3 regions of the Aliivibrio thorii genome follow, and region 2 is predicted to be linked to each of the others. Evidence: predicted binding sites of a transcription regulator. Region 2 holds the regulator's gene; each other region holds the start of a gene.

Region 1 (11,173 bases), 1.1 Mb from region 2:
TTATACAGTTGTCTTATATGAATGTAAACATGGAAATCTCGCAACTAGAAGCTGAAAAAAAAGGGCGAAAAATAATTCATATTGATATGGATTGTTTTTACGCAGCAGTAGAAATGCGGGATAACCCAGCTTTGCGTAATGTGCCTTTAGCGGTTGGTGGTCATGAAAGGCAACGTGGTGTATTAAGTACTTGTAATTATGAAGCTAGAAAATTTGGTATTCATTCAGCTATGCCGACAGGTAAAGCCTTAAAGCTTTGTCCTAACCTTATTGTTGTTCCTGGAAGAATGCAGGTATACAAAGAGGTATCCCATCATATCCATCGTATATTCAGACGATATACCGATAAAATAGAGCCTTTATCTTTAGATGAGGCTTATTTAGATGTTAGTAACTGCTCACTTTTACATGGTTCTGCGACATTAATAGCAGAGCAAATCCGTAAAGATATTTTTAACGAGTTAGCCTTAACTGCATCTGCTGGTATCGCTCCGCTTAAATTTTTAGCCAAAATAGCTTCTGATCTTAACAAACCTAATGGTCAATATGTCATAACACCTGAAACGGTAATGGATGAAGTTAATAAATTACCCTTAGAGAAAATTCCAGGAGTTGGAAAGGTTAGTTTAGAGCGTTTACATCAATGTGGGCTGTATACATGTAGTGATGTTCAAAACAGTGACCAACGAGATCTTCTATTGAGATTTGGTAAAATGGGAGCCTCTTTATGGAAGCGCTCTCATGGCATTGATGAGCGTGAAGTGGTTACAGAGAGAAATAGAAGATCGGTAGGGGTAGAAAGAACTTTTACTCATAATATTAGTTCGTTTGAAGAATGTTGGTCAGTGATTCAAACCCGATTATATCCTGAATTAGAAAAGCGACTTTTAAAAGCTAACGGTTCATTAGATATTGCTAAGCAGGGTATAAAGATTAAATTTGCAGACTTTCAGCAAACGACAATAGAGCACGTACATTATCACCTCACTTTACCTTTTTTCGAAGAATTGCTCGTTGAAGTTCTAGAAAGAAAGAAAGGACGAGAAATTAGGTTGATAGGGGTAAGTGTGATGCTAAAAGATAAAGAGGTGTTTCAGCAGTTAAGTTTAATTTGAAGATGATTTATTGAGCGTGATGTAGCACTAATGATACCTATGTTTATAAAGTGAGGTGTGGGTGTAATCTGCTCGTTTTGACTTTGTTTTTTATCGTTGTTTATAAATTAGGTGTTTGTAATATAAAGTATTTTTTCTAGAGGTTAGAAAAACAGCACTATATAATTCCGTTTCAAAATTTATAAGATAATAATTATACAGAAACGGTTGTTTATGAAATTTACAAAATGTGCGTTGGCGTTAAGCTTAGCTTTTCCTACAGTGGCTGTTTCTGCGCCACTGCTTTCTTTAGATACGTTAACGAATCAAGAGAAAATTCAACAAACCAATGCATGGCTAGAAATAGATACAAAAGCATTCCAGCATAATATAGATACATTAAAACAGACATTATCTGAAGGCACAAAAGTATGTGTAATCATGAAAGCAGATGCTTATGGTAATGGTATCGAAGGATTAATGGCTTCTGTTATTGATCGTAATGTTGATTGTATCGGCATTACCAGTAATGAAGAAGCTCGTATTGTTCGAGCTAAGGGTTTCGAAGGCGAAATCATGCGTGTTCGCGCGGCAACACCTAATGAAATTCAATCAGGTTTAGAGTACCAAATTGAAGAGTTAATTGGTTCTAGTGAACAAGCTAATACCATTGCAAAATTAGCGAAAAAAAATAATACAATTATTCCTGTTCACTTAGCAATTAATGCGGGTGGCATGGGACGTAATGGGTTAGATTTAACTCAGTTACAAGGTAAGAAAGAAGCGTTAAATATTGCCTTTAATGGTCATATTAATATAGTTGGGATCATGACGCACTTCCCTAATGAGTCAGTTGAAGAGATCCGGACAAAGCTGAATTTATTCAAACAAGAAAGCCAATGGCTGATTGACGAAGCTCAGTTAAATCGTGAAAATATCACTTTACATGTAGCTAACTCTTACACCACAATTAACTTACCAGAAGCGCATTTAGATATGGTTCGCCCTGGTGGCCTACTGTACGGTGATATGCCAAGTAACCCTGAATACAAACGTATCGTTCGCTTTAAAACCTCTGTTGCCTCTTTAAATTACTTACCAAAAGGCAGCACTATTGGCTACAGCAGCACTTACGTACTAGGTCGTGATTCAATTCTAGCCAATCTACCATTAGGCTATTCTGATGGTTATGTACGCTCAATTGGTAATAACGGCTATGTATTAATTAATGGCCAGAAAGCAAATGTAGTGGGTGTGACATCTATGAATACCACCATGGTTGATGTTACCGATATTGCTGATGTTCAACCAGGTGATGAAGTGGTTCTTTTTGGTTCTCAAAATGAAAAGACGATTGAAACTAAAGAAATGGAAGCGTTCAGTAGCCGTAGTATGCCTGAACTATACGTTATCTGGGGGGCAACTAACCCAAGAGTCTATTTCTAAAACCAATAATTAGCTAATTAATTGAATTGATATAAATAAAACGGTCAGCGTATGCTGACCGTTTTTTTATTACTAATGAATGGATTATTTCTTAGGGATGTTCTCTAAGATAGCAACCATCTGTTCCCAGTAAAGAGCTACTGTATCAATTTTCACTTTCTCATCTGGAGAGTGAGGGAACTTGATTGTTGGGCCAAATGAGATCATGTCCATTTCTGGGTAAGGTTTCTTAAATAAACCACATTCAAGACCTGCGTGAATAACCATGATATTTGGTTTGTTACCGTAAATTCCTTCATAAACATCACGGAAAACATGCATGATTTCAGAATCAGCATCAGGCTTCCAACCAGGGTAAGTTCCTGAGAAAGTAACTTGTGCACTAGCCAGTTCAGCAACAGAAGTAAGCATTCCTTCAACCATGCTGCGGCCAGAGTCCATTAGTGAACGGATAAGACAAAGAATAGTAACCGAATCTTCATCTGTTGTAATAACACCAACGTTTAAAGAAGTTTCAACGACACCTTCAATGTCATCGCTCATACGGATGACACCGTTTGGACATGCATTAAGAGTAGCAATAAAGCGTGCTTGAGTTACTGGAGTTAGTGTATTTTTAGCAGATGCAGCTTCATTGAATGTTACAATATTAGTTTCAACTCCGCCTAATTCTTCTTTTAATAACTCAGTATAAAAACTGAATAATTCAGATAGCTTAGCTTCGTTTTCAGCAGGAACAGCCACTGTTGCAAATGCTTCTCGAGGAATAGCATTACGTAAGCTACCACCACGGAATTCTACAAGGCGTAAATTAAGTTCAGCTGCGTGCCCAGCAAGGAAGCGCCCTAGTAACTTATTTGCATTACCGCGGCCAGTGTGAATATCACAACCAGAGTGACCGCCTTTTAAACCTTTTAATGTAATTTGACGAGTAACATAGCCTGTTGGTAATACTTCACGTTCAATATTTAGTTTGATAGCACCATCAGCACCACCAGCACAACCCATGTAGATCTCACCTTCTTGCTCTGAATCTGTGTTTAAAAGGATATCACCTTCTAACCAACCAGCTTCTAAGCCAAAAGCACCAGTCATGCCTGCTTCTTCATCAATAGTCAGTAAAACTTCAAGAGGGCCGTGTTTTAGCTCGTTTGAGGCTAATACAGCAAGACAAGAAGCCATACCCATACCGTTATCTGCACCAAGTGTAGTTCCTTTGGCTGTGACCCATTCTCCATCAATGTAAGGTTGAATTGGATCTTTAGTAAAGTCATGGTCTGTATCTTCATTTTTCTGTGGAACCATGTCTATATGAGCTTGAAGAACCACACCTTTACGATCTTCCATTCCTTCGGTTGCTGGCTTTTTAATGAAGACATTACCTGTAGGATCACGACGAACCTCTAAACCTTCATTTGTTGCCCACTCAATAATATATTGAGCTAATGCTTCTTCATATTTAGAAGGGTGAGGGATTGAACAAATTTTGTCGAAAAATTGCCACAGTGGTTGAGGGCTAAGTTGAGTGATCTCTGACACAAGGATCTCCTTTTTAAAACAATATTTATTTAGAAATGCTCTATTAACGTGAGCAATTGATTATTAATTTAACTTCAGTATACCCCTGAATTTAGTCAATTACTCTGTTTGATATTGTAATTACATTATCAGATTTTATGAAAGCATAGGGAGAATATCTTTATTTCTTTAATCACAAACGATTACGTAACAAAATTACATTATCAGTGTGTTATTTAGGCTTTCTTGTTATTTTGTGTGAGCTGAGTCATGTTTTTGTTGTAATTAAATTTCATGGTGATATAGTTATTCAACCTGCTTAATAGCGGGAAGTAAATGCTCAAAGGATGAGTCCGATTTATCGCCTCCAAGGAACCGAGATCAATTTTATTGTTTTTAACTGTCAATTGATAAGGTGATGTTATGTCTTTTTTAAGTTCTTCAAGTTTCTGGAACCAACGCTCTGTTTACACAAGTCAATTTGTTTACCCAGCTTGCTTTGGTTACTAATAAAACTTCGGTTTTATGCGTAAAGTAATACCCCTATAATTGGAATTCTATTTTACCCAACTAGGGTGACTTATATTCTCCGCCATCCATATCATTTGGGTGGCGTTTTTTTTGCCTTTAAATAATTTCTTCTCTATCCTTTTCTTTTTTAATTGTATTTATCCGTTTGATTTAAATGATAAATATAACTTAACTAAAATTAGTGTATTCACTTTATTTACCATAAGCTCATTAAATGGGTAACTATCGCTAGAAATTCATATAATTCCTCTTTATAATCCTCAGCCAATCGATTACGCAAACGTTTAGATTGCAAAAAAACTCTAGGAATTACTCAAATGCTTGAGAAACTATTTCAACTAAAAGAAAACGGTACGGATGTTCGTACTGAGATTATTGCAGGGTTAACGACTTTCTTAACCATGGCTTATGTCATTTTTGTTAACCCAGCAATTTTAGCTGATGCGGGCATGGATAAAGGCGCTGTATTTGTAGCGACTTGTATTGCAGCTGCAATTGGCTGTTTTATTATGGGATTTGTTGCTAACTTTCCAATTGCTCAAGCGCCAGGTATGGGGCTTAATGCCTTTTTTACTTATACCGTGGTTCTTGGTATGGGTCATACATGGCAAGTTGCATTAGCTGCTGTGTTTATGTCAGGGGTTTTATTCATACTATTAAGTTTGTTTAAAATTAGAGAGTTGATTATTAATTCAATCCCTCTTTCTCTACGAACAGGAATTTCAGCTGGTATCGGCTTATTTCTTGCTTTTATTGCCTTAAAAAATTCAGGTATCGTTGTCGATAACCCAGCAACACTTGTTTCAATGGGGCATATAAATAGTTTCCCTGCTGCAATGGGGGCGTTGGCTTTCTTTTTAACGATTGCACTGGTTCACCGTGGTTATAAAGCAGCGGTTATGATTGCAATTTTAGCAGTAACGGCTATTTCACTACTTTTCGGTGATGCTCAGTATGCCGGTATCATGTCAATGCCACCAAGTATCGCACCTACATTTTTACAATTAGACTTTTCTAGTGCGTTTGAACTTAGTATGTTAACGGTTGTTTTTGCTTTCTTATTTGTTGATTTATTTGATACTGCTGGAACGCTAGTTGGTGTTTCTCAAAAAGCAGGGATCATGGATAAAGATGGTAATATTCCACGCTTAAATAAAGCATTATTAGCAGATTCAACAGCAACATCTGTTGGTGCGCTTCTAGGTACATCAAATACTACGTCATATATTGAAAGTGTTGCTGGTGTCGCCGCTGGTGGTCGCACAGGTTTAACTGCAGTTGTTGTTGGTGTGTTATTTCTTTTGGCTTTGTTTTTCTCCCCTTTAGCGGGGATGGTTCCAGCTTATGCTACTGCTGGTGCATTGTTTTATGTCGCGATTTTAATGATGTCAGGTCTTGTGAGCATAGATTGGCGAGATCTTACTGAAGCAGCCCCTGTTGTTGTGGTATGCTTGCTTATGCCTTTAACCTTCTCTATTGCTGATGGTATTTCTTTGGGCTTTATCTCTTATGCTGCAATCAAATTATTAAGTGGTAAAGGTCGCGATGTTCATATCAGTGTTTGGGTTCTTGCTGCACTATTCACGCTGAAATTTATTTTTACGGCATAGTCGTTGATGATTGTGTCACTTAGAGGTTTTGTCAATTATGGCTAATAAATTTGTAATTACTTGGGATAACATGCAGATGTACACTCGTCAGCTTGCTGAACAGTTACTTCCTGCGGAACAATGGAAAGGTATTTTGGCTGTGAGCCGTGGTGGCCTAGTACCAGCTGCTATTCTAGCTCGTGAGTTAAATATTCGTTACGTTGATACTGTTTGTATCTCAAGTTACGATCATGATCATCAGCGTGATATGACGGTTGTTAAAGCAATGGAAGGTGACGGCGAAGGCTTCATCATCATTGATGATTTAGTTGATAGTGGTGATACGGCGGTTAAACTACGTGAAATGTACCCTAAAGGTAAATTAGTAACAGTATGTGCTAAACCAGCAGGTATTCATTTAGTTGACGCTTATGTTGTCGATATTCCACAAGATACGTGGATTGAGCAACCATGGGATATGGCGGTAACATACGTAGATCCTATTTGTAAAAAGTAATTGAAATCAAATTGATAAAAAATGACTCTCTTGTAGGGTCATTTTTTTTGTTTGGCGTTTGATTTTATTGTGAACGGCGTATTTCTCTTAGGTCTTTCAGTATATAGTAAAGGCAATGAACCTTTGTATTATTGGTGTTGGCTATGTCTCAATCTGAAAGTGAAAACCTCTCCGTAACGTTATTTAAAAACCAGAAGCAAGCCTTAGAGACATCAGGTCTCGTTCCTTATCTTCCAAGTAGTTTAGAAAAAGTTTCTGCAAGTGGTGAAAGAAGTTGGTATCGCGAACTTCGTCGTCCACAGTGGATTTGGCAGGGGGTTGACCCAATAGAGTTGGAATCTATTCTTTCGAGAATAGCAAGCAGTGATAAAAATCGAACTCGTGATGAATGGTTAGATACAGTCAGTGGCTACCATAGCGGTAATTGGGCTTATGAGTGGATCCATGCAGGAACAGAACATCAAAAAAAAGCAGCAGAATTAACGGGCGATGAGGCTGCTGAGGAGTGCTTTAAAGCCAGCTTATATTTTAGCATCGCTGGTTATCCACATATAAAAGGGGATAATTTAGCAACGCAAGCTCAGGTTCTTGCAAATAAAGCATATGACATGGCTGCACAGCAAACGTCTCATCGAATAGAGAAAATTCAAGTGCCATATAAGGGCAAAAAAATAACCTGTTATTTGCACTTACCAAGTACAGAAAAACCGTTACCAGTTGTCATTGTTAGTGGTGGAATGGATTCATTACAAACAGATATGTGGCGACTGTATCGTGACTTTCTTGCGCCAAATAATATGGCGATGCTAACGCTGGATATGCCATCGATTGGCCACAGCTCTCATTGGCCATTAACGGAAGATTCTAGTTGTTTACATCAAGCTGTACTAAACCATTTACCGAATATACCATGGGTTGATCGTTTTCATGCGGCGGTAATGGGATTTCGATTTGGCGGAAATGTAGCGTTACGCCTTTCTTTTTTAGAACCGGATAGATTAAAAGCGTGTGTGGCTCTTGGTGCTCCGATCCATCATATTTTATCTAATTCAGCACAATTGAAGAAAATGCCTAAAATGTACTTGGATATTTTGGCGTCTAGATTAGGCAAGCAAGTAGTTGATATAAATAGCTTAACTAGCCAAATGCAAGCGTGGTCTTTAAAGAATCAAGGTTTTCTGTCTGGTGGCCGTAAAACGTCAGTATCGGTTCTTTCGATTGGTTTGCAAGGTGATCCTGTCTCTCCTAAATCAGATAACAAACTTGCGGCTTTATTTAGCCAGTATGGTAAAGGTATTGAGTTAAAAAGTAAGACCTTGCATAGTGGTTATGAAGAAGCGTTAAATCAGATGATTGAGTGGATAAAAGAAGAAATGAAGCAATAATCTGACATTTTATTTCTCTTATTAAAGTGAAATATCATTAAATCGTATTTTTGGCTTGTACTGTTCTGATTTGCTTGCTAAAAATAGGGTGTTTTTCCATTATTGTTACGATGAATATATTTTCGTAACTCAAAACATTATTAGTTAAATAGGTAGTAGGGAATTGAATACACAATCTCAAACCATAGTCGTTAAACTTGGTACAAGTGTACTCACCGGTGGCACATTAAAACTTGATAGAGCTCATATGGTTGAACTTGTTCGCCAATGTGTTCATCTTAAAAAGTTGGGCCACCAAGTTATTGTTGTTACATCTGGAGCGATTGCTGCTGGTCGTGAGCATCTTAACTACCCCGAACTACCCAAAACCATGGCCAACAAGCAGTTATTGGCTGCAGTTGGTCAAAGTTGCTTAATTCAAGCATGGCAAAGTTTATTTGCAATCTACGGCGTTGATGTTGGTCAAATGCTGTTAACTCGTGCAGATTTAGATGACCGTGAGCGTTACTTGAATGCTCGTGACATGCTTAAAGCACTACTTAAAAATAACATCGTTCCTATTGTGAATGAGAACGATGCGGTAGCAACAAATGAAATTAAAGTAGGTGATAATGATAATCTATCTGCTTTAGTGGGGATTCTTGCTGGTGCTGATAAGTTATTATTGTTGACTGATCAGTCTGGTCTATTTACCGCAGATCCGCGTAAAGATCCAAAAGCTGAATTGATTAAAGAAGTTCACACTATCGATGAAACATTACGTAAGATTGCAGGTGGTAGTGGTACTACTTTAGGTACTGGTGGCATGGCGACTAAATTGCAGGCAGCAGACATTGCACGCCGTGCAGGTATTGAAGTCGTTATTGCTGCTGGTAGTGCTGAAAATGTTATTAGTGATGTAGTGCATTCCAAACCACAAGGCACAAAATTCTTACCGGTTGAATGTGCCCTTGAGAGCCGTAAGCGTTGGATTTTGGCTGGCCCTGCCTCTAATGGTAATATCGTAATTGATGACGGTGCAGTTAATGCGGTACAGCAAAAAGGCAGCAGCTTATTGAGCAAAGGGATTACCTCTATTTCGGGGTCTTTTGTCCGTGGTGGCGTTGCTAAGATTGTAAATACTAAAGGTGAGCTTATTGCCCGTGGTATTTCTCGTTACTCAAGTGACGATTTAAATAAGATTTTAGGTAAACACAGTCAGGATATTTACGCAGTATTAGGTTACGAGTATGGGCCTGTAGCTATCCACCGTGATGATTTAGTACTGATTTAGTAAAGGGATATAGTGTGAATTTAACGAATATGGGTCAGGCAGCAAAAGCCGCTGCTTTTGATTTAGCGGTTGTACCAACAGCCCAGAAGAACAAAGCATTAGCGATTATTGCTGATGAACTTGAAGCGAACAAAGAAGCGATTCTTGCTGCGAATGCAAAAGACATTAGTGCAGCGGTAGAAGCGGGTATTTCAGATGCAATGCAAGATCGTTTATTACTAACAGAAGAGCGTTTAATCGCTATTGCTAACGACGTTCGTAATGTGATTAATTTGAATGATCCTGTTGGCAGTGAAATTGACAGCAAAATGCTTGAAAACGGCATGTCGCTTTCGCGTCGCCGTGTACCAATTGGTGTTATTGGCGTAATTTATGAAGCACGTCCAAATGTGACGATCGATATCGCTTCGTTATGTTTAAAAACAGGTAATGCGAGTATTCTCCGTGGTGGTAAAGAGACGTTCTTTTCTAATATGGAGTTAGTTAAGGTGATTCAAGTCGCTCTTGAAAAAGCAGGTTTACCAGCTGCGTCAGTACAATATATTGAGAAACCAGCTCGTGAATTAGTTTCTGAATTACTGCGCCTTGATGATTATGTAGATATGATTATTCCACGTGGTGGTGCTGGTTTACATAAAATGTGTAAAGAAAACAGCTCTATTCCAGTGATCATTGGTGGCTTTGGTATTAGTCATGCGTTTGTTGATGACAGTGCTGATTTAGAAAGAGCATTAGCGGTTGTTGATAATTCAAAAGCACAACGTCCATCTGCATGTAATGCGCTTGATACATTGCTAGTTCATGAAGCTGTGGCTCCACAATTCTTAGTATTGTTAGCAAATAAGATGGCCGGTCGTGTTGAATTAGTTGCTGAACCAAAAGCTTATTCGTTACTGAAAGAGTGTAAAGGCGTGTCATTACGTGAAGCGCAAGACGGTGACTTTGATACTGAATGGTTAAGTTATACGTTAGGCGTAAAAGTAGTTGCTGATGTAAATGAAGCTGCGGCGCACATGCAAACACATAATGCGAGCCATTCAGATACGATCTTAACAAATAATATTGAGTCGGCAGAGAAATTCATTAATACAGCTGGTTCTGCTGCTGTGTATGTGAATGCGTCAACACGCTTTACTGATGGCGCTCAGTTTGGTTTAGGTGCAGAAGTTGCTGTATCTACTCAGAAGCTTCATGCTCGCGGTCCTATGGGCTTAGAAGAGCTAACAAGCTATAAATGGGTAGGTAAAGCGGATTATCTAATCCGTAGTTAATCTTTCTTCAATTAGCATCTAGCAAATAAATAAAAAGGTTGACGTTAAAACGTCAACCTTTTTTATTATTCAGACCCTAGACCCTAGACCCTAGACCCTAGACCCTAGACCCTATTTAACTTCTTCGCCTTTTGCTTGAAGATCTGCATGGTAAGAAGAACGAACAAAGGGTCCACAAGCGGCATGAGTAAACCCAAGATTAAGTGCGATTTCTTTTAGTTCATCAAACTCAGCAGGTGGGACGTAACGTTCAACGGGTAAGTGGTGGCGACTTGGTGCTAAATATTGACCTAGTGTTAACATCGTTACACCATGAGTTCGTAAGTCTTTTAATACTTGAACAATCTCTTCTTTTGTCTCACCTAGGCCCATCATTACACCAGACTTCGTTGGTACTGTTGGATGCTGTTCTTTGAACTTCTTCAATAGATCAAGTGACCATTGATAATTAGCGCCAGGTCTAACTTTACGGTACAAGCGTGGTGCTGTTTCTAAGTTGTGGTTAAACACATCAGGTGGATTTCCATGCATAGCGTCTAAAGCGCGATC
Region 2 (11,173 bases):
CACATCATGCTCGCTGGCAATCATAAATATGTTGTACACAATGTCACTAAATAGTGCAGGTAATATCCCGAAGACTATCGCCTCTTTACAGGCAAATACCGCTCACTACATTTTACCGCCAAAGAGAGAAGATAGGCGCTATCCAAGGAGAGTTCGAGCTAAAGCCGTGAAGTACCCTTGCTGGAAAAAGAAAAAAGCCAGTCAGCTTAACTGACTGGCATTACTCAAATATGAGTGGTTCAATTTAAATCTTTTAACGATAATTAATAACTATCAATCACCAGCGAACATGTAACCTTCACCGTGTACGGTAACAAAGATCTGTGGGTTTTTAGGGTCCACTTCCATTTTTGCGCGCATTCTTCGAATCAATACATCAATCGTTCTATCATTTGGTGCATCTACACGGTGGCTAATCATATTTAAAATACGTTCACGCGAAAGAACCGTATTTGGGTACGAAGATAACGCCACCAACAGTTCATATTCAGCTTTAGTTAATTTAACTGGTTCGCCATTATTTGATAATGCACGGCGCTGAATATCAAATGTCCATTCACCAAAACGAACTACATTTGACTCATCCAATTCAACTGGCTCATTAACTAAAGACATACGCCAAAACAAGTTCTTAACTCGAACCAATAATTCACGTAGCTCTACAGGTTTAGTGACATAGTCATCTGCACCCATTTCTAAACCGACAATTCGGTCAATACTATCTGTTCGTCCTGTAACGAGAATAATACCAATATTAGATTGACTGCGCAGTTCGCGAGCCAATAATAAACCATCCTCTCCTGGTAGGTTTATATCAAGCATAATTAAATCAACTTTTTGTTCAGCCAAAATAGTTCGCATTTCTGCCCCTGTTTCAGCCTCGCTCACTTGATATCCCTCGGCTTCAAAGTAGCCTACAAGCTTAGAGCGAGTTACCACTTCGTCTTCAACAACTAAAATGTGATAGCTCATAATATTCTCTTTTAATGGTTATTTGGATAGTTCTTATCTTATTCTATTCATATTTTGTAATAATGCCAATTCTCAATTGATATTTCTGTATTTTAATTGATTCAAAACAATTATTAATAAAAATCGAAATTTAATCTTTACACATATCTTTATACACCCTGTTAATGATAGGTGCTATTCCTTTTCATACTTATCCAGTACAATTCTTAAATAAATTTCTTGGAGCAAAGAGACATGAACGAATTAACTGCATTTAACGAACAACGCGCTGAAATTTACTGGTGGTTGTCGAACTTATTAGCGAATGAACTAACAGAAGAACAATTAGAACAATATAACAGTTTTGAAGTTCGTACTTTCCTGTCTGATTTAGGGAAGACGCCAGAATTAGCGTCATCGGTAAATGAATTGGTTGAAAAGTTAAATAAACTTCAAGCTCGCGACGATGCACAGCTTGAATTATCAGCTGATTTTTGCCAAGCATTTTTAGGTTCTGACAAAAACAGTGCTCTACCTTATGCATCAATCTATTTAGATAAATCAGGCCTTCTTAATGCAAAACCTGCTCAAGATATGCGTGAATTACTAGAAAAGTACAAGATTGCTCAAAAAGCAGAATTCAATGAACCCGCAGACCATATAGCTATTGAACTAGATTTCCTTGGGAATTTAATCCTAATGACAAATCAGCAAACTTCTGAAGAAGACTTTGAAGCTTATATGAGTGCGCAACTTTCTTTTATTAATAAACAGCTATTATCTTGGACTCCAAAATTTAACCATATTTGTAAGGAGAGAGATGAATTCGGCTTTTATGCTGCAGTAACGACTTTCCTTGTAACCTTTCTACAACTTGATGTTACTTTCCTTACAGGTGAGTAATTTATAGTTTATATATTGGTACAATATTTTTACAGGTGTGTGATATAAATCAAATCATTAACAAAATTAATTAAATCACTAATTGTTTGCACTATGCTTTACCTATAAAATGTGAGCGCAAACGATAAAATTTGATCATTAAATGAAAACCGCATTTTTGGCGGTTTTTTTCATTTATAACCAGGGCCTATTTATCTTCCATCATATCTACATAATGTAATATCAATTTTGTTGGAACATAAATAGCCCCTTATTTTACCCATTAAGGCTTTTATATGGCTACTATTAAAGATGTTGCAAAACTTGCAGCTGTTTCTACTACCACTGTCTCTCATGTAATTAATAAAACTCGTTTTGTTGCCGAAGCAACTCAAAAACGTGTATGGGAAGCGGTTGAAGAACTAAACTACGCACCTAGTGCCGTTGCTCGCAGTTTAAAATGCAATACAACACGTACGATTGGTATGTTAGTAACACAATCTTTCAACCCATTTTTTGCAGAGGTTATGCATGGTGTTGAGAATTACTGTTACAAACAAGGTTACACTTTATTTATGTGTAATACTGAAGGCGATTTAGATAAGCAAAAACATTATCTTCGCATGCTTTCAGAAAAACGTGTTGATGGCCTATTAGTCATGTGTTCAGACCTTAATGAACAACTATTAGCGCTGCTTGAAAAAAACACTGAGCTACCAATGGTTATTATGGATTGGGGCCCAGATAGCCCACGTACAGATAAAATCATTGATAATTCAGAAAAAGGCGGTTACTTAGCAACAAAACATTTAATTGAAAACGGCCATGAAAAAATCGCTTGTATTACAGGTCAGTTAGATAAATTAACGTGTAAAGAGCGTGTTCGTGGGTTCGAACGAGCTTTAGCTGAATCAAACTTAAGCGCTAACCCTGACTGGATTTTGGAAGGCGACTTCGAGTGTGCTTCAGCATCAAAAGCTGTAGATAAAGTACTAGCAATGACAGAGCGTCCAACAGCACTATTTTGCTTTAACGATATTATGGCACTGGCGGCAATAAGTAAAATTCAACAAGCGGGCTTAAAAGTACCTGAAGACATCTCAGTTATTGGTTACGACAATATTGAATTATCGGCGTATTTCTCTCCACCCCTGACAACTATTCACCAACCTAAACGTCGTGTTGGTAAAACAGCGGTAGAGATTTTATTAGAGCGCATTAAAGATAAGCACCATGAGCGTCGCATTTTTGAAATGCAGCCTGAAGTTGTCTCTCGTAGCAGCGTATCAAATAGAATCAAATAGCGCTTATTTACTTATTAAAATACGAGTTGGTTCAATTTACACTTAAAATTTGAACCGACTTAACAAAAATAAATGATCATTTTTTGAAGCAACATCACACTACGCTCAATTGTGCAACAACTCTTACTATAAATTGCTATATTATCAGCAAAGTCACGAACAGGGCAAACTGTACGAAAGTACAGGACGCAAAGCTTCCGGCCTACGTATTTATATATAAGGTAGCGGGGTTGCCGACAGTAAGTATTCTCTCAAGTATTGTTAATTTTTACTTTAAAATAACAATACCTTACTTTGAACTTGCTACCATTTCCTCGGGCTCAGTTGTTTAGTGACATAGACTTACTAACCGAGAATTATTGCAATGGATAAACCAGTACTAAAAGAATCACTTCATTTACTTTCATCTTTAGGTAAGATCACTTCACGCTCAATGTTTGGTGGTTTTGGCATTTTTATTGATGGCACTATGTTCGCTCTTGTTGTTCAAGATAAACTTCATTTAAGAGCTAGTGATGAGACTATCAATTTATTTAAAGAGCAAGGGTTTGAACCATACGTTTATAAAAAGCGTGGTTTTCCTGTTGTAACTAAATACTTTGCAATTTCAGCTGAATGTTGGGAAGAGCCAGACTCAATCTTAATTCAAGCTGTCATAGCTTTAGATGTCGCTAAAAAAGATAAAAAGAAACAGCAAACAGCCGGACCTTCTCGTATCAAAGATTTACCAAATCTAAGATTAGCGACAGAAAGAATGCTTAAAAAAGCAGGCATTAATACTGTTGAAGAGTTGCGCACCACTGGAGCTGTTAATGCTTATAAAGCAATTCAACAGACACATTCAAACAGTGTGAGTGATGAATTACTTTGGTCGCTTGAAGGAGCGATTAAAGGAACTCATTGGTCTGTTGTTTCAGCAGAAACACGAAGTGAATTAAGAAAGCAATTATAAACTAAGTGTTAATCTATACGTCTTAATCTTATGCTCTATCAAAGAGATTAAGGCGTTAACCCTCCCTAAACCAAGCTCCCCCCCCTTAAAACTAAATAAAGCGACAAGCCTTCACACTTTAACTCTCCTTTGTAACAATATCTGTTACTTTATATAACTATCAGTTATGCTACGTCTTCATATATAGAACATAAAACTGTTAAATGGCGTGCGTTTTATAAGGCGGTGTTAATGAGTAAAAATACAATCAGCAAAAAGTGGCTTTATTTACCTATAATATCAATGGTATTTACAATATCTATTGGCTTATTTGTGTTTAATTCAACACTCTCAAATTGGCTTGAGCACAAAGTTGAAGGTAGTCTATCTGAAGAAGCCTCTCGTATTATAAAAGACATCAATGACGACCAAGTTTCCTTTTCTGATTTAAAAGCATTGGATGTATACATAAAAACAAAACTAGTTATTGCCAAAGAAGACCATATTACTCTGATAAAATCAGACGGCACGCCAATTGCTGATAGTGATATTTCTTTAAACGCCGTCTTACAGCTTGAAAACCATTTAAACCGAGAAGAAGTGAATAACGCTAAAGATATTGGCTATGGCACTGCTACCCGCTTCAGTACTTCTCGCTTTAAAAACTTACTCTACTCTGCACAATCATTTGAATACCAAGGTCAAACATATATTCTTAGAACGGCAACGCCACTAACTCGTATCGATGCCATGGTAGAAGAATTGATGAACATCCTAATTATTTTAATGGGGATTAACATTGTACTTGTCATTGGCTCATCTCTACTCAGTAATAAGCTTATTCAACAGCAAGTAAAAAATGAGCAAGATCTACAAGAAGAGCGTATAGAACAACGTACTCAAGAAATTGAGCTATTACACCGTCTTGCAAATATGCTTGCGGCTTGTAACTCAATCAATGAAGCTCAAATGGTCGTTGAAGATATCCTTCCTAGGATTTTAGGGGATGTAAATGGCGTCGTATCTCTAATGCGTTCATCTAGGAATCAACTACTAGTAAAACTCGATTGGGGCGGAGCTTGGCCAGGCAATAAAACTTACGCACCTGAAGAATGCTGGGCATTACGAAAAGGTAAATTTCATCTCGCTAATGATAAATATACCACCCTGCCATGTTCCCATATGTCTGCGACCGGAACAGACCAAACACTATGCATCCCATTGACCGCACATGGCAACACCATTGGTATGATGCATATCTACCTTGGTGATAAAGAACATTTAGACAAGAGCGTTCAAAAACTTGCTTTCACGGTTGCTGAGCATCTTGGTTTGGCACTCGCGAACTTAAATTTACAAGAGAAATTGAGAGAGCAAGCCATAAGCGATCCTTTAACTGGTTTATACAACCGTCGTTACTACGAAGAAACCATTAACCAAGAAATAATGCGAGCTCACCGACACAAACAAGAAATGTCGATTCTTATGTTAGATCTTGACCACTTTAAACGCTTTAATGATAACTATGGGCATGATGCTGGTGATTATGTATTAAAAACCATCGGTTCATTATTACTTAATACTATGCGTGGAGAAGATACAATTTGTCGCCTTGGCGGAGAAGAACTAGCGATTATTTTACCAAATACAGGTGCTGAAGGTGCATTACATGCAGCAAAGTCTTTATGTGAAGCCGTTAGCGATCTTCATTTGGCAATTAAAGAATTGTCATTAGGTAAATTGAGTGTTTCTATTGGTATCGCAACTTACCCTAAAAATGGGCTTCAATCTGATGATTTAACTAAGCTCGCAGATATTGCACTTTATGAAGCAAAAGGCCGAGGACGGGATCAAGCTTGTCATTATGATGAGCTGATCCAGCCTTCAGAATATCCAGAGCCCATTGAAGTAGAAGAAAAAGCAAAAACCAGTGACGAAAATACGATTAACTCTTAGTTTCTCTAAAAATGATGGGCCTAATCCACAGGCTCATCATCTACTTGCATCATAAAATCAGTTACCCAGCCAATCAGTAGGATCATTAACCAAGAAACCATAATCGAAGTCGGGACTTCAAATTTAGGCGATATAATTAATGTACTAAATCCTATAACAGGTAAAAGCCAAGACATCATCGGCAACCAATCTTTATATTTTGAACGCCCTACACTCTGTAAACATACAATAAGTCCTGTAATAGATAATGCGACAAGCGCAGCATGCTGTAAGCCCCCAATCCATAGTGGGATAACTAAAACTAATGGCCACCATGCATTACTATTTACAGGTTTCCAACTTCTTACCGCCACCCACACAAGTACAACACTGATTATCTGGATTAACGTCGAATAGGCGCTCCCTGCTAATTTCCCTTCATATTGTAATGCCATTATTCCGGCTTCCATGGCTATAACAACAGACACAATAAAAACCACTAAATGAACACTTTTACGTCGAGAAAATATCACCATAAGTAATGGAAATAGAGTCCAAACTGCGATAGATAGCGATAGCGGCTGAGAAGAGTTTAACGTTAAACCAAACAATGACATTCCTACGAGTAATATCCAAGTAGCGACACCACCTTGAGGAATAAGCCAAAGCATCGGAATAGCCAAAGCAAGTAAAGGAAGTTGCCCACCACTAACCCCAAATGCTAATACACCAACAACAACGAGAACAAAACTTAATAATATAGATAACACAGCTAATAACATCACCTTCCCTCCTTGGTACAGAGTTGTTTACTTTGTTACTATTTCAGTTTAGCGGTAATAACTCGCTTTATCACTGACCTATCTCTCTTTTCTAAAATAAGGCCGTTAATTCAATGAATGAATTTATCCAGAGTATCTATACAAATTTACGCTTCGTCCCAAAGGGGAGAGTAATTACCTATGGGCAACTTGCTAAACTGGCAGGGTTCCCTAACCACTCTCGTCATGTAGGAAAAACATTGGCTAAATTACCTAAAGACAGCACATTGCCTTGGCATCGAGTGGTTAATTCTCAAGGAAAGGTTTCATTGCAAGGTGAGCAATTTAAAGAACAAAAAGGGAAGCTCGAAGAGGAAGGTATTATCGTTCGTGAAGATGGGAAAATTTTACATTTTAAAAAAGTAGTCATGCCTTAAAGCACAACTACTTATTTATAAAAGGTTAATCAATCTTATTGACGAACACCCTTAAGTAATAAATCTTGTTGCATTGTTTTTTCTTGATCAGTGATCACAGTGTAGCTTGTATCGGTAGTAAAACGTAATTTACCATCAATCTTAATTGTTGCACGAACTGCATACGTATGATTTGGTTGAATATCTGCCGTATTAAACGCTAAAGAATAATCAAATGGTGATGATTTTTCACCCGCTTCAAATGTCTCTTCTGTAATTGTTTTTGATGGCGCATCAGCCAAAGAAACATCTGATAACGTAACAGTAATAACTGCGTTTGCAGGTAGAGCGATACGCTCACGGTAACCAACACTGCCCGTCACTACTTGCGTTTCAGCCACTTCAATAACGTCTGTATTTGCAGCATCACTTTGAGCTACATCTTCTTGTACCACAACTTCTTGTTTTACTGTTTCTTTTTCCGTTTTATCCGCTGAATTGCAGCCAACCATTGTGATCCCTGTAGCCACAGATAACGCCACTAATAATGATTTTTTCATTTTATTCTCTCTTTATTTATATATTCTGATAAAAACAACATAAATATAAACCTAATATAATGAACTGTCTTCTTATCAAGTTCACCTTTGACAGAAAACTAACTAAATCACAGCAAAATCACACGAGCTTGATGTTATTTTGACCCAATTAACATCCTGTTTAACTTATTGAACTCAACCTGAATCTACCTCACAATAGAGCAATAACGTCAGAAGCATTTAAGGCACAGAAATGAATAAACCATTAAACGAATTATTAACCCTTTTACAGCTCGAGCAATTAGAGCAAGGCTTATTCAGAGGGCAAAGTGAGAATTTAGGATTACCCCAAGTTTATGGTGGTCAAGTTATCGGCCAAGCACTCTCAGCGGCTCGCTATACTGTTGATAATGCTAGAACCGTTCATTCTTTCCATAGCTACTTTCTTTATCCTGGCGATCCAGAAAAAGCGATAATTTATGATGTCGAAAATTTAAGAGATGGCAGAAGTTTCAGCACTCGTCGCGTTAAAGCGATTCAAAATGGCCGCCCTATCTTCTATTTAACCGCCTCATATCATGGCGATGAGCCCGGATTTGAGCACCAATCAGCAATGCCAGATATTGCGGGACCAGAAAACTTTGCCTCTGAGACGCAACTTGCAGAAGCAATTAAACATGTTTTACCTCCTGCGGTTCAAAAGATTTTCTGCGGTGAAAAACCTATTGAGGTTCGTCCTGTAAACATCGTTAACCCATTAGCACCTAAAAAAGCAGCACCAACACAGCATTTATGGATAAGAGCAAATGGAGATTTGCCTGACGATCAGTTAATTCATCAATATCTATTAGCGTACTCTTCAGATTGGGGCTTTTTACCAACAGCACTTCACCCACATGAAGTCAGCTTATTAACGCCTAATTTCCAAGTAGCAACAATTGACCACTCAATGTGGTTCCACCGCCCATTCAAAATGGATGAGTGGTTGCTTTACTCTATTGAAAGTACCAATGCGAGCGGCTCACGAGGCTTAGTTCGTGGTGAGGTCTTTAACCAAAAAGGTGAGCTTGTTGCCTCTGCAATACAAGAGGGTGTGATGAGAATGAAAAAGAAATAACATAATAAATAATGCGGGCCTAAATAACGGCCTGCATTGTTAATGTAAATACTATAAAGGCAATTCAGTTGTATACTTCAATGGTTCCATAGCAAAGGTACTCGTCACATTAGATATCCCATCAACACTATTCACTAGTTTTTTGTAAAAACCATCAAACGACTTCATATCTTCAGCAAGCACCTTGATCATATAATCATATTCTCCTGCCATTCGATAAAACTCCATGACTTCTGGAAAATCAGAGACCGTATCTACAAATTTGTTATACCACTCTTGTGAATGATTTGATGTTTTAATCAGCACAAACGCATTAAAGCTAAGCCCTAATTTTTCAGGGTTAAGTAAAGCGACTTTCTTTTCAATCACTCCTTCCTCTTCTAAGCGTTTTAATCGTTTCCAGCATGGTGTTGTCGTTAAATTAACCGCTTCAGCCAACTCTTGGAGTGAGATAGTACAATCTTTTTGCAATAACAAAAGTAAAGTTTTATCCACCTTATCTAGTTCGTGCTTTCCCATACAAACCTCAAAATAGAAAAATATTCTATTAAAAAACCAATTTACAGTAAATATAGCAAAGTTTTTCTCATTAGATAAAGGTAAATTATTCACATCGCTACTACTATTTACATTGACCGAATTTAAGGAAAGTAATTATGTGTACAGATCATAACTGGATTAATAACGCTATTCGTAAAATTGAAGCAGATTACCAACGTTCTGCGGACACGCACCTTATTAAACTTGATTTGCCAATGCTCGATGGTATCGATTTATATTTAAAAGATGAAAGCACTCATCCAACAGGCTCTCTTAAGCATCGATTAGCTCGATCTCTTTTTCTTTATGCGATTTCAAATGGATGGATAGGTCCAAATACACCAATCATTGAATCCTCCTCTGGCAGCACTGCCGTATCCGAAGCCTATTTTGCTCGCTTACTTGGCTTACCGTTTATTGCTGTAGTTCCTCGTAAAACAGCCAGTAAAAAAATTGAGATGATCAATTTTTACGGTGGCAAAGCACATTTTGTAGAACGCTCTGATGAGATTTATGCTGAATCACGTCGACTTGCTGAAGAATTAAATGGTCACTATATGGACCAATTTACGTATGCAGAGCGAGCAACCGACTGGCGCGGTAATAACAACATTGCAGACAGTATTTTTAACCAAATGCAATTAGAAGATAACCCTGAGCCTACATGGATAGTAATGAGTCCTGGGACAGGCGGTACATCAGCAACCATTGGTCGATTTATTCGCTACCAAAAATACGACACAAAATTATGTGTTGTAGACCCTGAAAATTCAGTATTCCATGACTATTTCAAAACAGGAAATAAAGAACTTACTTTAGAATGTGGAAGCAGAATCGAAGGCATTGGACGTCCTCGTGTAGAACCAAGCTTCATTCCCGGCGTTATCGATGAAATGCGCACTATTTCTGATATTGCCAGTGTTGCAACTGCTCGTTGGTTAGAAAACATACTTGGTAGAAAAGCTGGTGCATCAACAGGGACAAATTTATTTGGTGCATTACAACTCGCTTGTGAAATGCAACAACGAGGTGAAAAAGGCTCTATCGTTACGCTATTATGCGACAGTGGTGAACGATACCTAGATACTTACTATAATGATGAATGGGTAACTGAAAATATAGGAGACTTAACTCCAGTACTTTCACAATTAGAAGAATTTGAGAAGACTGGTCAATTATAAGCCGAATCTCCTAATAACGTCTTGCTAAGGCTAAATCTTGCGGATGATTAAATAAACGCTACCAGTAGAACAACTATAAAAGCCATCGATCATCGTTGGCTTTTTTATTACAATACAACTAAATAATCCTACTGAGATTCATTATGTCTACAGCAATTGTTGTATTTAGTGGCGGTCAAGACTCCACCACCTGTTTAATTCAAGCACTGACTCAATATGACCATGTTCATTGTATTACTTTTGATTATGGCCAGCGTCATAATCAAGAAATTGAAGTAGCTAAAAAAGTCGCTCTTGAACTAGGAGCTGCATCTCATAAAGTAATGGATGTCGGCCTTTTAAACGAATTAGCTGTCAGTTCATTAACTCGCGACAATATTCCTGTTTCTCATGAACTTCAAGCAAATGGCCTTCCTAATTCTTTTGTTCCTGGCCGTAATATTCTTTTCTTAACACTCGCTGGTATTTACGCTTATCAATTAGGTGCGGAATCAGTCATTACAGGTGTTTGTGAAACAGATTTTTCTGGTTACCCAGATTGTCGTGACGAATTCGTAAAATCGATCAACCAGTCTCTTGTATTAGGAATGGATCGTAAACTGAAAATTGACACACC
Region 3 (11,173 bases), 1.4 Mb from region 2:
CCCCCTTGTATTGACTATGTCGATCTCATAACTAAAGCGATTAAGGGGGAGAACCGTGCTTTGTCGCTGTAATTACAGCGTTCACAATACAGTTCCTCCCCTTGATAGATATATTTTTGAGGTTAGTGATGTCGATATAAGGGGAGGCTAGGAGGGGTTGTTAATGATGAATCTTGGTTTATCTGAATAACATAAATATTATATAAGCAACCCCTTATAACTCCCCCTTGTATTGAGTGTGTCTATCTCATAAATAAAGTGTTCAAGGGGGAGAACCGTTCTTTGGTTACTGTAACTACAACGAATATATCTGAATCTTTTACTCGCTTTTGCTCTTATAGAAGCAGCGCTAGTTAGCGCTGTGTATAGTATTTAGTCTAACTACGAGCACTTCTGAACCCTGCAAGGGAGCCTGCGACCGATCTGAAACCTGAACTCTCTAAAACAAAAAAAACGCAGATGCTTTCACATCCACGGCTTCAAATTCACTTCACAGGAACTAGGCCCATAGAAGCGCCTTCCCGCTTTAATTAAAGAATAAAATCTCTAACTTCTTTATCTTTGCGCTCTAGGTAGTGAATCGACTTAATACGACGAATTGTACGGCAACGACCACGGATAAGTAGAGTTTCAGTTGTCGCGATATTACCTTGGCGAGTAATGCCTTCTAGCAAATCACCTTTCGTGATACCAGTTGCTGCGAAAACAACATCATCGCTGCGTGCCATGTCAGTCATTTTTAAGATAACGTTCGCTTTCACGCCCATTTCTTCACAACGCTTTAATTCTTCTTCACCATGAATACGGTTTTCTTCTGTATCACCTTTTACTTCATGACGAGGAAGAAGACGAGCTTGCATGTCACCATCTAAAGCTCGAATAACCGCAGCAGAAACCACCCCTTCAGGTGCGCCACCGATACAGTACATTACGTCAACTTCGCTATCTGGCATACAAGTTAGAATTGAAGCTGCAACATCACCATCTGGCACAGCAAAAACACGAACGCCCATCTTTTGCATTTTAGCTATCGTCTCGTCGTGACGAGGTTTAGCAAGCGTTGTCACTACTAGTGTATCTAGTGTTTTACCTAGTGCTTTTGCGATATGTTCTAGATTTTGTTCTAGAGAAAGCGCTAAGTCGATAGCGCCTTTAGCACCAGGACCAACAACCAATTTCTCCATATACATATCAGGTGCTTTTAAGAAGCTTCCTTTCTCACCTGCTGCTAATACAGCAAGTGCATTTGATTGGCCCATTGCAGTCATGCGAGTACCTTCAATTGGGTCAACTGCGATATCAACCGCGTCGCCACCAGTACCTACATTCTCACCAATGTATAGCATAGGTGCATCATCGATCTCACCTTCACCAATAACAATCTCACCACTGATATCAGTTTTGTTAAGAAGTGTACGCATTACTTCAACAGCAGCACCATCAGCAGCGTTTTTATCGCCACGGCCAAGCCATTTGTAACCTGCCAGTGCGGCACCTTCAGTAACTCGAGAAAAAGCCATTGCTAAATCGCGTTTCATATTTGCTCCGAATAAATCGATGAATTTAAAAATCGCGAGGATTTTATCACAACAAAAAGGGAAACGTTTGCTTTTTGGTTGGCTAATCTTATATTTTAAAAATTATTAGGCTGGTTTATAGAGGGGACCTTATGCTTTAATTCAAATAATGCATTGAAACATCTAGTTTTAGTATGCGGTTCGTTTTAATCTTAAGAAAGTAAGTCAGATGTTGGTAAAAATTGCTGTTTTTTTGTTCATATGATGCATTTTAATGAATAACACTATGGCAGAATTACAATTGCTGAGTAGAATAGAAAATAAGTCGGCAGAGAAAGATAAACTCTCTGCATCTCAATGAAGATTACAGTTAAGGTGGCAGGAATGTCTTTAGAAATATTAGAACAACTAGAAGCTAAAGTTCAGATGGCAGTAGATACAATCGCACTGCTACAAATGGAAGTTGAAGAATTAAAAGAAGCGAACGCTGAGCTAGCTCAAAATCTTGAGCAAGCAAACAACGGTCGTTCTGAAGTTGAGCAAGAAGCTCAAAAAGCACGTGATGATCAAGCTCAATTTGAAGCTCGCATCCGTGGTTTACTAGGTAAGATGGAAGAAGTAGAGTAATTCTATTTTTTGAGTCGTAACTCTTCCATCTTCTGTGTTGTCGGTGCTCACTTATTATCATAAGCTCCGCGCCTCCGCCTTGAAGATGAAAGATTTACTTATCAAAAATTGAGAATAATTTAGTTTATAGCTGAGCTCACTTACTACCGTAAGCTCTGCGTCTCCGCCTTGAACTAATGGAATCTATTTAGCCAAAAGTTAAAATTGGTTAACGAGTAAATTTGAAACCGTAGGTGTGAAAGCACCTGCGGTTTTTTTTGAACCTAGAATCTATACGCTGCGCTGACTAGATCGATTTGCTTCTATAAGAGCAAAAAGCGAGGGTTCAGGTATCAGGAGGAGATGCAGTGGTGCTTTTAGCTCCTCCCCTTTATCGCAGCTGTTACTTGGTTGTGAGTATCAATATAAGGGGAGGTTGGGAGGGGTTGCAAATAATGAAGTTGAGTTTATCCGCATAACATGAACATGGCATAACCAACCCCCTCTAACTCCCCCTTGGATTGACTATGCAGATCTTATTGCAATGGCGATAAAAGGGGGAGAACTATTCTTTATCGCTGTAATCTCAACGATCACCTCTGAATTCTGCCAGCGAAGCGATCTGAACTCTAGCTCTACTCTTCTTCACCCATCTCTTCTAATGGTTCTTGAGAAATAATGATCCCAGTTGAATCTGCATACAGGTGATCTTCAGGTAAGAAGGTTACGCTACCAAAGTTAACGGCTACATCAATTTCACCAATGTTTTTCTTTGCAGCACCAACAGGAATAGAGGCGAGTGCTTGGATACCGATATTAATTTCTTCTAGATAATCGACTTCACGAATACAGCCATAAATCACCAAACCTTCCCAACCATTATGAGCGGCTTTAGAGGCTAAATCGGCGTCAACAAGAGCGCGACGTAATGACCCGCCACCATCCACTAATAATACTCGGCCTTCGCCTTTTTCATCCAGTAATCGGCTGATTAACCCATTGTCTTCAAAACACTTAATCGTTGTGATTTGTCCAGAAAAAGAGCTTTTAGCACCATAATGGCTGAACATTGGTTCAACAACATCAACGAGATCTAAATAAATGTCACAAAGTGCAGAAGTATTGTATTCCATAATGATGCCTACCTTTTTTGGTGTTAGTTCTCTCTAGAGCTTCTTAATATACGGGCTTAATAAGTCATTACTATGATAAATAACAAGCTTATATGGATAAATAAAGACCGATTGAAAACAAAATATTAGTGAACAACGCACATTGGACTACTGTTCCCATCATTGGGCGAATGGCTTCGCCGCTCGATGCGCGAATAACAGATATCACATGATTAACAACGAATGGGGTAATCACTAAAAATAACCATCCCGTTAATGAGTGGATCTGAGTTGCACTGAAAATGGCAAGGCAGATAAAACTGAGTGCCATAATGATTGCGTGATATTTACGACCCCAAGCCGCACCCATACGGACAACGAGTGTCATTTTTCCACACGCTTCATCATTTTCAATGTCTCGTAAATTATTAATGTTTAAGACAGCAACAGCTAATAAACCACAAGCAATCGCGGGTAAAAATAACGCTGAAGATAAATGACCTGTATGTAGGTAATAAGTACCAGCAACACCAAGTAAGCCAAAGAAGATAAATACTGAAATGTCACCTAACCCACGGTAGCCATAAGGTTTGTCTCCCATGGTATACGCAATGGCTGCTGCAATTGCCAATAAGCCAAGAGCAATAAAACCAATAATATCCATGGTTTGGTGAAGAGAAATGAATACTAATGTTAAGCCACTAATAATTGTGAGCACAATATTAATACCAATGGCTTTCTTCATTGTCGCTTGCGTGACTAAGCCTGATTGCATTGCTCGTTGTGGACCAAGACGGTCATCATTATCGGTGCCTTTTACTGCGTCACCATAATCATTAGCAAGGTTAGATAAAATTTGTAATAAGGTTGCAGTAACAAATGCCATGAGGGTGATGGTTGCAGAAGCATGGTTATTCCAATATGCCAATGCCGAGCCTGTCATAATTGATGCAAGCGCAAGAGGAAGTGTTTTAGGTCGAGCAGCACTGAGCCAAATAGCAAAAGGAGAAGTTTTCATAGCATCGCAAAAATAGTGAATAGACTCTCTATTATTCACTATTTTTGGAAGAACCCCAAATTTGAAAGCAAAAGAGGAAAAGGATTACCCTATTTTTCCCGTTTCAATCAGTTGCTGAAGTAGTGGACGAATGATTAATTCCATCGCAAAACTCATCTTTCCTCCGGGAACCACAAGTGTATTATGGCGAGACATAAATGATCCATCAATCATGGCAAGCAGGTAAGGGAAATCAACATTACGTATGCCGCGGAAGCGGATCACCACAAAGCTTTCATCTAAGCTTGGAATACCTTTGGCGTTGAGTGGATTTGAAGTATCAACCGTAGGTACGCGCTGAAAGTTAATGTGAGTACGAGAAAATTGCGGTGTGATGTAGTTGAGATAATCATCCATTGAGCGAACAATGGAGTCCATTACCGCTTCTCGAGAATGACCGCGATCTCGAGTATCTCGAACGAATTTTTGGATCCATTCAAGGTTTACAATTGGTACCATGCCAATCAATAAATCAACGTGCTGAGAAACATCAATCTCACAGTCCATGACTCCACCATGTAATCCTTCATAAAAAAGAACATCAGTATTCTCTGGAAGGTCTTGCCATGGAGTAAATGTGCCAGGCATTTGATTGAATGGAACGGCTTCATCAAAGGTATGTAAATAGCGACGATATTGTCCAGTTCCATCAATACCATATTGGTGGAAGAATTGTTCAAGTGCAGGGAAATCATTGGCTTGAGGGCCAAAATAGCTGATATGCTTGCCTTGCTCTTTTGCTTTACGAATTTCGACATCCATTTCAGGGCGAGTGAATCGATGGAAGCTATCGCCTTCAAGCCATGATGCTTTGATGTCCATCATATTGAACATCTTACGGAAGGCTTCAGAAGTGGTGGTGGTGCCTGCACCGGAGGAACCAGTAACAGCTATAATTGGATGCTTTGCGGACATGACAAACCCTGTCTATATTTCCTTGATGGTGAAGATGTTATAACAGGGTTGATTTAAATGATACGTTATCGTTTAAAATTTGTGATTGATTGAAAATGATTATTCAAACTTATGATTGCTGAGGTTAGGGTTAAAGCGGGCTTTGGTTTGAATATCTACGGTTTCGTGTAGTTCAGAGAAAACGACCATCGCTTCACCATTTTTTAATAACAGGGTTATTTGCTCTATCTTATCTTGATGGTTGCATTCCATTTCACCGTAATCGGTGCCTTCACGAAGAACAAATTCTGAAATCAAATTTTCTAAAGTTTCTGGTGCGATATCTTGCCAAGGAATGATCATACTTCTTACTCATCCATTTTATTAATTACTAAGGCTAGAGAATTTTTTGAAACCAGTGGTTTACGCTATTTTCTAACCAAAATGTTGGTTTGCTGAACGAGCCATTAATAAAGCCAACATGGCCGCCATGTTCTGTTAGTTGATAGTGTACACAGTTAGGCAGAGCTTGAGTAGGTATCACTGCTTTTGTCATGAAAGGATCGTCTTTTGCGTGAATGATCCGTGTTGGTATATCGATATGCTCTAAAAACTGTAAACCACTGCATTGCTGATAATAGTCTTGTGCATTTTCGTAACCGTGCATAGGAGCTGTGAGTAAATTATCGAATTGTAGTAGGTCTGGAATTGCAGCTATCATGGCTTTATCTAAGCCTACAATTGCTTGTCTATTTCCGTTTATTTTTCTAATACTACTGGCTTTTAATGAGCGTAATAAATAGGTTTGATAAACACGAGAAAAACCGTGTTGAATGCGTTCTGAGCAGGCGGCTAAGTCTAGTGGTGCAGAAATCACGGTGGCTGCATTCAATAATGTTTTGGCGCTGTATTTAGCAAGATAATTTACCAACATATTGCCGCCAAGAGATATCCCTGTGGCGACTTTTATTCGGTTTGGAAAACGTTTATCTAGCATTTGAATAAAGAAGCGAGCGTCTTCGGTTTCACCTGAGTGATAAGCTCTAGCTAAACGGTTAGGTACGTCACTACATCCTCTAAAATGCATCATTACGCCAAGCCAACCTTGTTCTTTAGCGGCGGCTAATAATCCATTCGCGTATGGACTCTCAAAGCTGCCTTCTAACCCATGAAATAAAATGAAGATGGGTTTATCTCCGGCTTTATTTGGGTTTTCACTCCACGCTAAATCGACAAAATCACCATCAGGTAACTCTAAACGTTGCCAATATGCATTAAACAAAGGATTTCTACGCAGTAAACGTGGCAATAAAGTTTGGATGTGTGCGTTGGATAATCCTGAGGCAGGAGTAAATGAGTCCATCATGAATTAGGCTCCTTTTTTGGCTTGTAGAGAAAGGTATAATGATTCGGCATTAAGTGAGCAACAATAAATGTGTAGTAAGCTGTTCTGCTGGTTTGCTCGCTTCAACTCAATACGTAGAACTGTTTCAATAAGATCAGTTTGTTGCTGTTTTTCTAGCTGTAATTCAAATTGTAGAGCTTGCTGATAAAGTTCAATAACACCCGTTTGTTTAATTTTTTTTCTTAATGCTCGATAAGAGGTAAGTAAGGCATCTGTTATATTGAGTGAGCTTTCAAGAAGTGTAATGTGTAATGATGGAAATTGAATATTGAGAGAATCAAGCCAGATCAAAAGTAGGGCAAGATTTACATTGCCTTTATGCTTATCTTGTAAGGCGAGAGCGGCGGATTGTACGCCTTGTTTTTTATAATGAGATAACGAGAAGGTCCAAAAGGCTTCGCCGGTAAGCAAAGCCTTTTGTTGTTTATTGATAGGGAGGTTACTGTTGAGAGGCATTCTCTTTTTCTTCAATTTGTTCTTGAAGATCCATCCATTCCATCTCTACTTCTTCAAGCTCTGACTTTGCTGATGCTTGAATGGCCAACACTTCGGTTAAACGTTTTTTGTTTTCAGCTTCATATAAAGACACATCGCCAAGTTCTTCTTCAGATTGGCTTAATGCTTCGTTGAGTTTGTCCATTTTCTTTTCAAGTTTAGTTACTTCTTTACGAAGTGGCGCTATCTGTTTTCTGAACTCTGCTTCTTTACGTTTCTGCTCTTTTTTGTCTGCGGCACTTAAGCTTGTTGAAGTGCTTGGGCTGTCTTGCTTATCTTGTTGAAGCTGCTCTTTACGTTCTGATTTATTTTGTTCGGTAAGCCATTTGTAGTAATCCGTTAAATCACCATCAAAAGGAACCACTTGGCGATCATGAACTAAGTACAGATCATCAGTAGTCGCTCGCAGTAGGTATCTATCGTGACTGACGATAACCATTGCACCTTCGAAAGTTTGCAAAGCCATGGTTAAGGCTTGGCGCATATCCAAGTCAAGGTGGTTGGTTGGTTCATCGAGTAGCAACATGTTGGGTTTTTGCCATACAACAAGTGCTAATACTAAACGTGCTTTTTCGCCACCAGAGAAAGGCCCAATTTTATCGAGCGCTTTTTCACCTTGAAAACCAAAGCTGCCTAAGTAATCACGCAGTTGTTGCTCTGTATGATTTGGGGCAATCTGCATTAGGTGCTGTAGTGGTGTCTCTTCTACGTGTAGAGTTTCTAATTGATGCTGTGCAAAGTAGCCAATTTTTACACCTTGAGAATAGCTAAATACGCCACTTTGTGGAGCTAACTCTCCAGAGAGTAATTTAATTAGTGTTGATTTACCGGCACCATTTCGACCCAGTAGACCAATACGGCTACCCGGAACAAGGTTTAAACGAATTTGTTCTAGAATGGTGTTGTTTTCATAGCCGGCACTCACTTCGTCCATCATTAGAATTGGGTTTGGTAGTGCATCTGGCTCTCTAAAGTTAAAGCTGAATGGGTTATCTAACTGTGCTGGTAGCACTTTTTCCATCTTCTCTAACGCTTTAATACGGCTTTGCGCTTGGCGCGCTTTTGATGCTTTATAACGGAAGCGGTCTATGTATGACTGCATGTGTGACATGTTCTTTTGTTGCTTCTGATATTTCGCTTGTTGCAGTATCAGTTTCTCAGCACGTTGCACTTCAAATGACGAGTAGTTACCTGTGTATTCGTTTAATTGTTGGTTCTCAACATGAATAATACGGTTAATAACAGGATCAAGAAAATCACGGTCATGAGAAATTAGCATTAAGGTGCCAGGGTAGTTTTGTAGCCAACGCTCTAGCCACATTACCGCATCTAAATCTAAGTGGTTGGTTGGTTCATCGAGTAGCAACAAATCGGAGCGACAAATCAGGGCTTGAGCTAAGTTTAAACGCATACGCCAACCACCAGAGAACTGAGTTAAGTTCCAGTCCATTTGTTGTTGGGAGAAACCTAAACCGTTCAGTAATTCAGCTGCACGTGAGTTAATCGTATAACCACCAGCAATGTCTATTTTACTGTGAAGCTCAGCAACTAATGTGCCGTTATCTGCTTCTTCAGCTTTGAGTAACTGTTCCTCTAAACCACGAAATTCCCGATCACCATCGATAACATAATCAATCGCTTTGCGTTCTAACGCGGGAGTTTCTTGCGCTACCCATGCCATTTCCCAGTTTTGAGGAACACGATTTGAACCTGCATCAACGCTTAGTTCGCCTTTAATTAGGGCAAAAAGAGTGGATTTACCACAGCCATTTTTTCCGACTAAACCGACTTTGTCACCGGGATGAATGGTGGCAGAGGCTTGTTCTAATAATGGCTTACCGCCACGAAGTAATTGAATGTCTGAAAACGTAATCATGCTGTGGTGTGCTTCTCTTGTTGGCAAAATGGTGAATACGGTAAGCATAGTAGGCGTAAGAGCGAAGATTGTCGATATAGAAATAGTCTGTATGATGGAGTAGAAGTCCCATTTAAAATAATAAGAAGTGAAGTCTAGAAAGGAATTTATGACTCAGTTGCCTAGAATATTAGTGATCCTCGCTCATCCTGATCCTGAACACTCGGTTGCCAATAAGGCGATCTTATCTGCGTATCAAGATTTATCACATGTCACTGTGCATGATCTTTATGCTCATTATCCTGAATTTTTCATTGATGTTATTTATGAGCATGAATTACTTGCTCAGCATGACATTATTATATTTCAACATCCACTTTATCTTTACTCGTGTCCTTCTTTGTTAAAAGAGTGGATGGATTGCGTGCTTGGGAAGGGATTTGCCTATGGTGAGGGTAATGCTCTAAAAGGTAAGCAATGGCGCAGTGTAATCACTGCGGGTGGTATTGAAGAGGCTTTCTCTGAAACAGGTTATAACCAACATTCAATGGATGATATTTTAATACCTTTTAAGATCACCGCGGCGTTATGCCAGATGGAGTGGTTAACGCCATCCGTTCAATATTGGGCTCGTAAAATTAGTATAGAAAAGCGCCAGAAGTTTATTGATGAGTACAAACAATGGTTATCAAATCCTAAAGGAGAAAGCTAATGGCGGGAGATTGGTTACATACTAGTTCAATATTTTTAGCTGCTGCGGTTGTCACTGTTCCTTTGGCGCAACGATTTGGTTTAGGCGCAGTGCTTGGTTACTTATTGGCAGGGATTGCGATTGGTCCATGGGGATTGAAATTAATCTCTGATGTGGATGCGATTTTGCATTTTTCCGAGTTTGGGGTGGTGTTGTTACTCTTTTTAATTGGCTTAGAGTTAAACCCAAATAAATTATGGAAGATGAGAAAACCGATTGTTGGCTTGGGTGGTAGTCAAGTGGTGGTGACCTCCTGCATCATCACTGCTGCAATGATGCTTTATGGTTTAGAATGGCAAGCAAGTGTCGTGATTGGAATGGGGCTTGCCTTGTCATCAACCGCGATTGCTTTGCGAGTGATTGAAGAGCGTAAACTATCGGCTTATGAAAGTGGTCAGTCTGGTTTTGCGGTGTTGTTATTTCAAGATATCGCAGTGATCCCAATGCTTGCGATATTACCAGTGCTTGCTGGTGGTGCGAGTGGTAATTGGCTAGACGGTTTATGGATTTTGGTTGGTGTGATAGGTATTTTCACTCTTGGTCATTTTTTATTACGACCGTTATTTAGTTATGTTGTGAAGAGTGGGGCCCGTGAGTTGTTTACGGTAGCGGCTCTGCTTTTGGTTATTGGTGTTTCTGCTGCGATGAAACAGTTGGGATTATCAATGGCGCTTGGGGCATTTCTTGCGGGTGTTTTACTTGCTGAGAGTGAATTTCGTCATGAGTTAGAAGTGGCGATTGAACCCTTTAAAGGTTTATTGCTTGGATTATTTTTTATTGCCGTAGGGATGTCGGTTAATTTAGGGTTATTGTTGCAATATCCATTAGAGATATTAGTGGCAGTTGCTTTATTGGTGACATCAAAAGGTTTTCTACTTTATGGCTTGGCGCGTTTGTTTGGAACCAGAGCAAAAGCACGTAGCCAGATGGCAATGATATTGAGCCAAGGTGGTGAGTTTGCATTTGTGTTATTTACTGCTGCGCAAATGGAAGGGTTATTAAGTCGAGAGCTTACGGCTTTCTTATTAGTTGTAGTGAGCTTATCGATGATGACTACGCCTTTACTTCTTATTGCTCAAGATTGGTGGTTTGGTCGAACCTTAAACGGTGAAGAAGAGATGCCGCAATCTGATTTTACTCATGCAACTCAGCCACAAGTTATCATTGCGGGCTTTGGTCGTTTTGGACAAATTGTCGGGCGTTTACTGTTTGCTAATAAAATTAAGCTAACGATTCTAGAGGGCGATCCAAGTCAAATTCGTTTGTTGAGAAAGTTCGGGTATAAAGTGTATTACGGTGATGCAACCCAAGTTGAGTTATTACGAGCTGCAGGAGCTGAGAAAGCAGAGGCGATCGTGGTTTGTAAGACTGACCCTCAAAAAGTGATGGATGTTGTTGCCTTATGTAAACAGCACTTTCCGCATCTAAAAATTCTAGCAAGGGCAAGAAGCAGAGTTGAAGCGTATGAGTTACTAAATGAA

Evidence for each region. The regulator PurR, encoded in region 2, represses purine synthesis genes. The targets are predictions, from matches to a motif close to TNANGNAAACGTTTNCNTNA.
Region 1: a site for PurR is predicted at 4,862-4,881, ahead of AC2IP4_RS09920 (NCS2 family permease). Genes of this name have one in related genera too.
Region 3: a site for PurR is predicted at 1,594-1,613, ahead of glpX (class II fructose-bisphosphatase). Genes of this name have one in related genera too.

The regions. Positions count from the first base shown of each region.
Region 1 is NZ_CM170654.1:2,186,238-2,197,410, reverse strand. It holds gene dinB (DNA polymerase IV) at 30-1,115, shown strand; gene alr (alanine racemase) at 1,329-2,540, shown strand; gene AC2IP4_RS09925 (aminoacyl-histidine dipeptidase) at 2,625-4,079, opposite strand; gene AC2IP4_RS09920 (NCS2 family permease) at 4,907-6,199, shown strand; gene gpt (xanthine phosphoribosyltransferase) at 6,237-6,695, shown strand; gene frsA (esterase FrsA) at 6,839-8,080, shown strand; gene proB (glutamate 5-kinase) at 8,244-9,353, shown strand; gene AC2IP4_RS09900 (glutamate-5-semialdehyde dehydrogenase) at 9,368-10,624, shown strand; gene lipA (lipoyl synthase) at 10,736-11,173, opposite strand, start outside.
Region 2 is NZ_CM170654.1:1,119,686-1,130,858, reverse strand. It holds gene AC2IP4_RS05175 (IS4 family transposase) at 1-214, shown strand, start outside; gene torR (two-component system response regulator TorR) at 274-972, opposite strand; gene torD (molecular chaperone TorD) at 1,207-1,854, shown strand; gene purR (HTH-type transcriptional repressor PurR) at 2,130-3,137, shown strand; cyclic di-GMP riboswitch class I at 3,291-3,375, shown strand; gene AC2IP4_RS05155 (TfoX/Sxy family DNA transformation protein) at 3,502-4,089, shown strand; gene AC2IP4_RS05150 (sensor domain-containing diguanylate cyclase) at 4,321-6,024, shown strand; gene AC2IP4_RS05145 (VP0952 family biofilm-associated protein) at 6,045-6,785, opposite strand; gene AC2IP4_RS05140 (MGMT family protein) at 6,899-7,201, shown strand; gene AC2IP4_RS05135 (YbaY family lipoprotein) at 7,237-7,740, opposite strand; gene tesB (acyl-CoA thioesterase II) at 7,973-8,836, shown strand; gene AC2IP4_RS05125 (Lrp/AsnC family transcriptional regulator) at 8,888-9,355, opposite strand; gene AC2IP4_RS05120 (PLP-dependent cysteine synthase family protein) at 9,493-10,557, shown strand; gene queC (7-cyano-7-deazaguanine synthase QueC) at 10,701-11,173, shown strand, end outside.
Region 3 is NZ_CM170654.1:2,798,350-2,809,522, reverse strand. It holds gene glpX (class II fructose-bisphosphatase) at 531-1,538, opposite strand; gene zapB (cell division protein ZapB) at 1,902-2,144, shown strand; gene rraA (ribonuclease E activity regulator RraA) at 2,759-3,256, opposite strand; gene AC2IP4_RS12935 (1,4-dihydroxy-2-naphthoate polyprenyltransferase) at 3,345-4,253, opposite strand; gene AC2IP4_RS12930 (phosphoribulokinase) at 4,338-5,207, opposite strand; gene AC2IP4_RS12925 (YheU family protein) at 5,307-5,549, opposite strand; gene AC2IP4_RS12920 (hydrolase) at 5,584-6,552, opposite strand; gene AC2IP4_RS12915 (TIGR02444 family protein) at 6,556-7,047, opposite strand; gene AC2IP4_RS12910 (ABC transporter ATP-binding protein) at 7,031-8,962, opposite strand; gene kefG (glutathione-regulated potassium-efflux system ancillary protein KefG) at 9,111-9,653, shown strand; gene kefB (glutathione-regulated potassium-efflux system protein KefB) at 9,653-11,173, shown strand, end outside.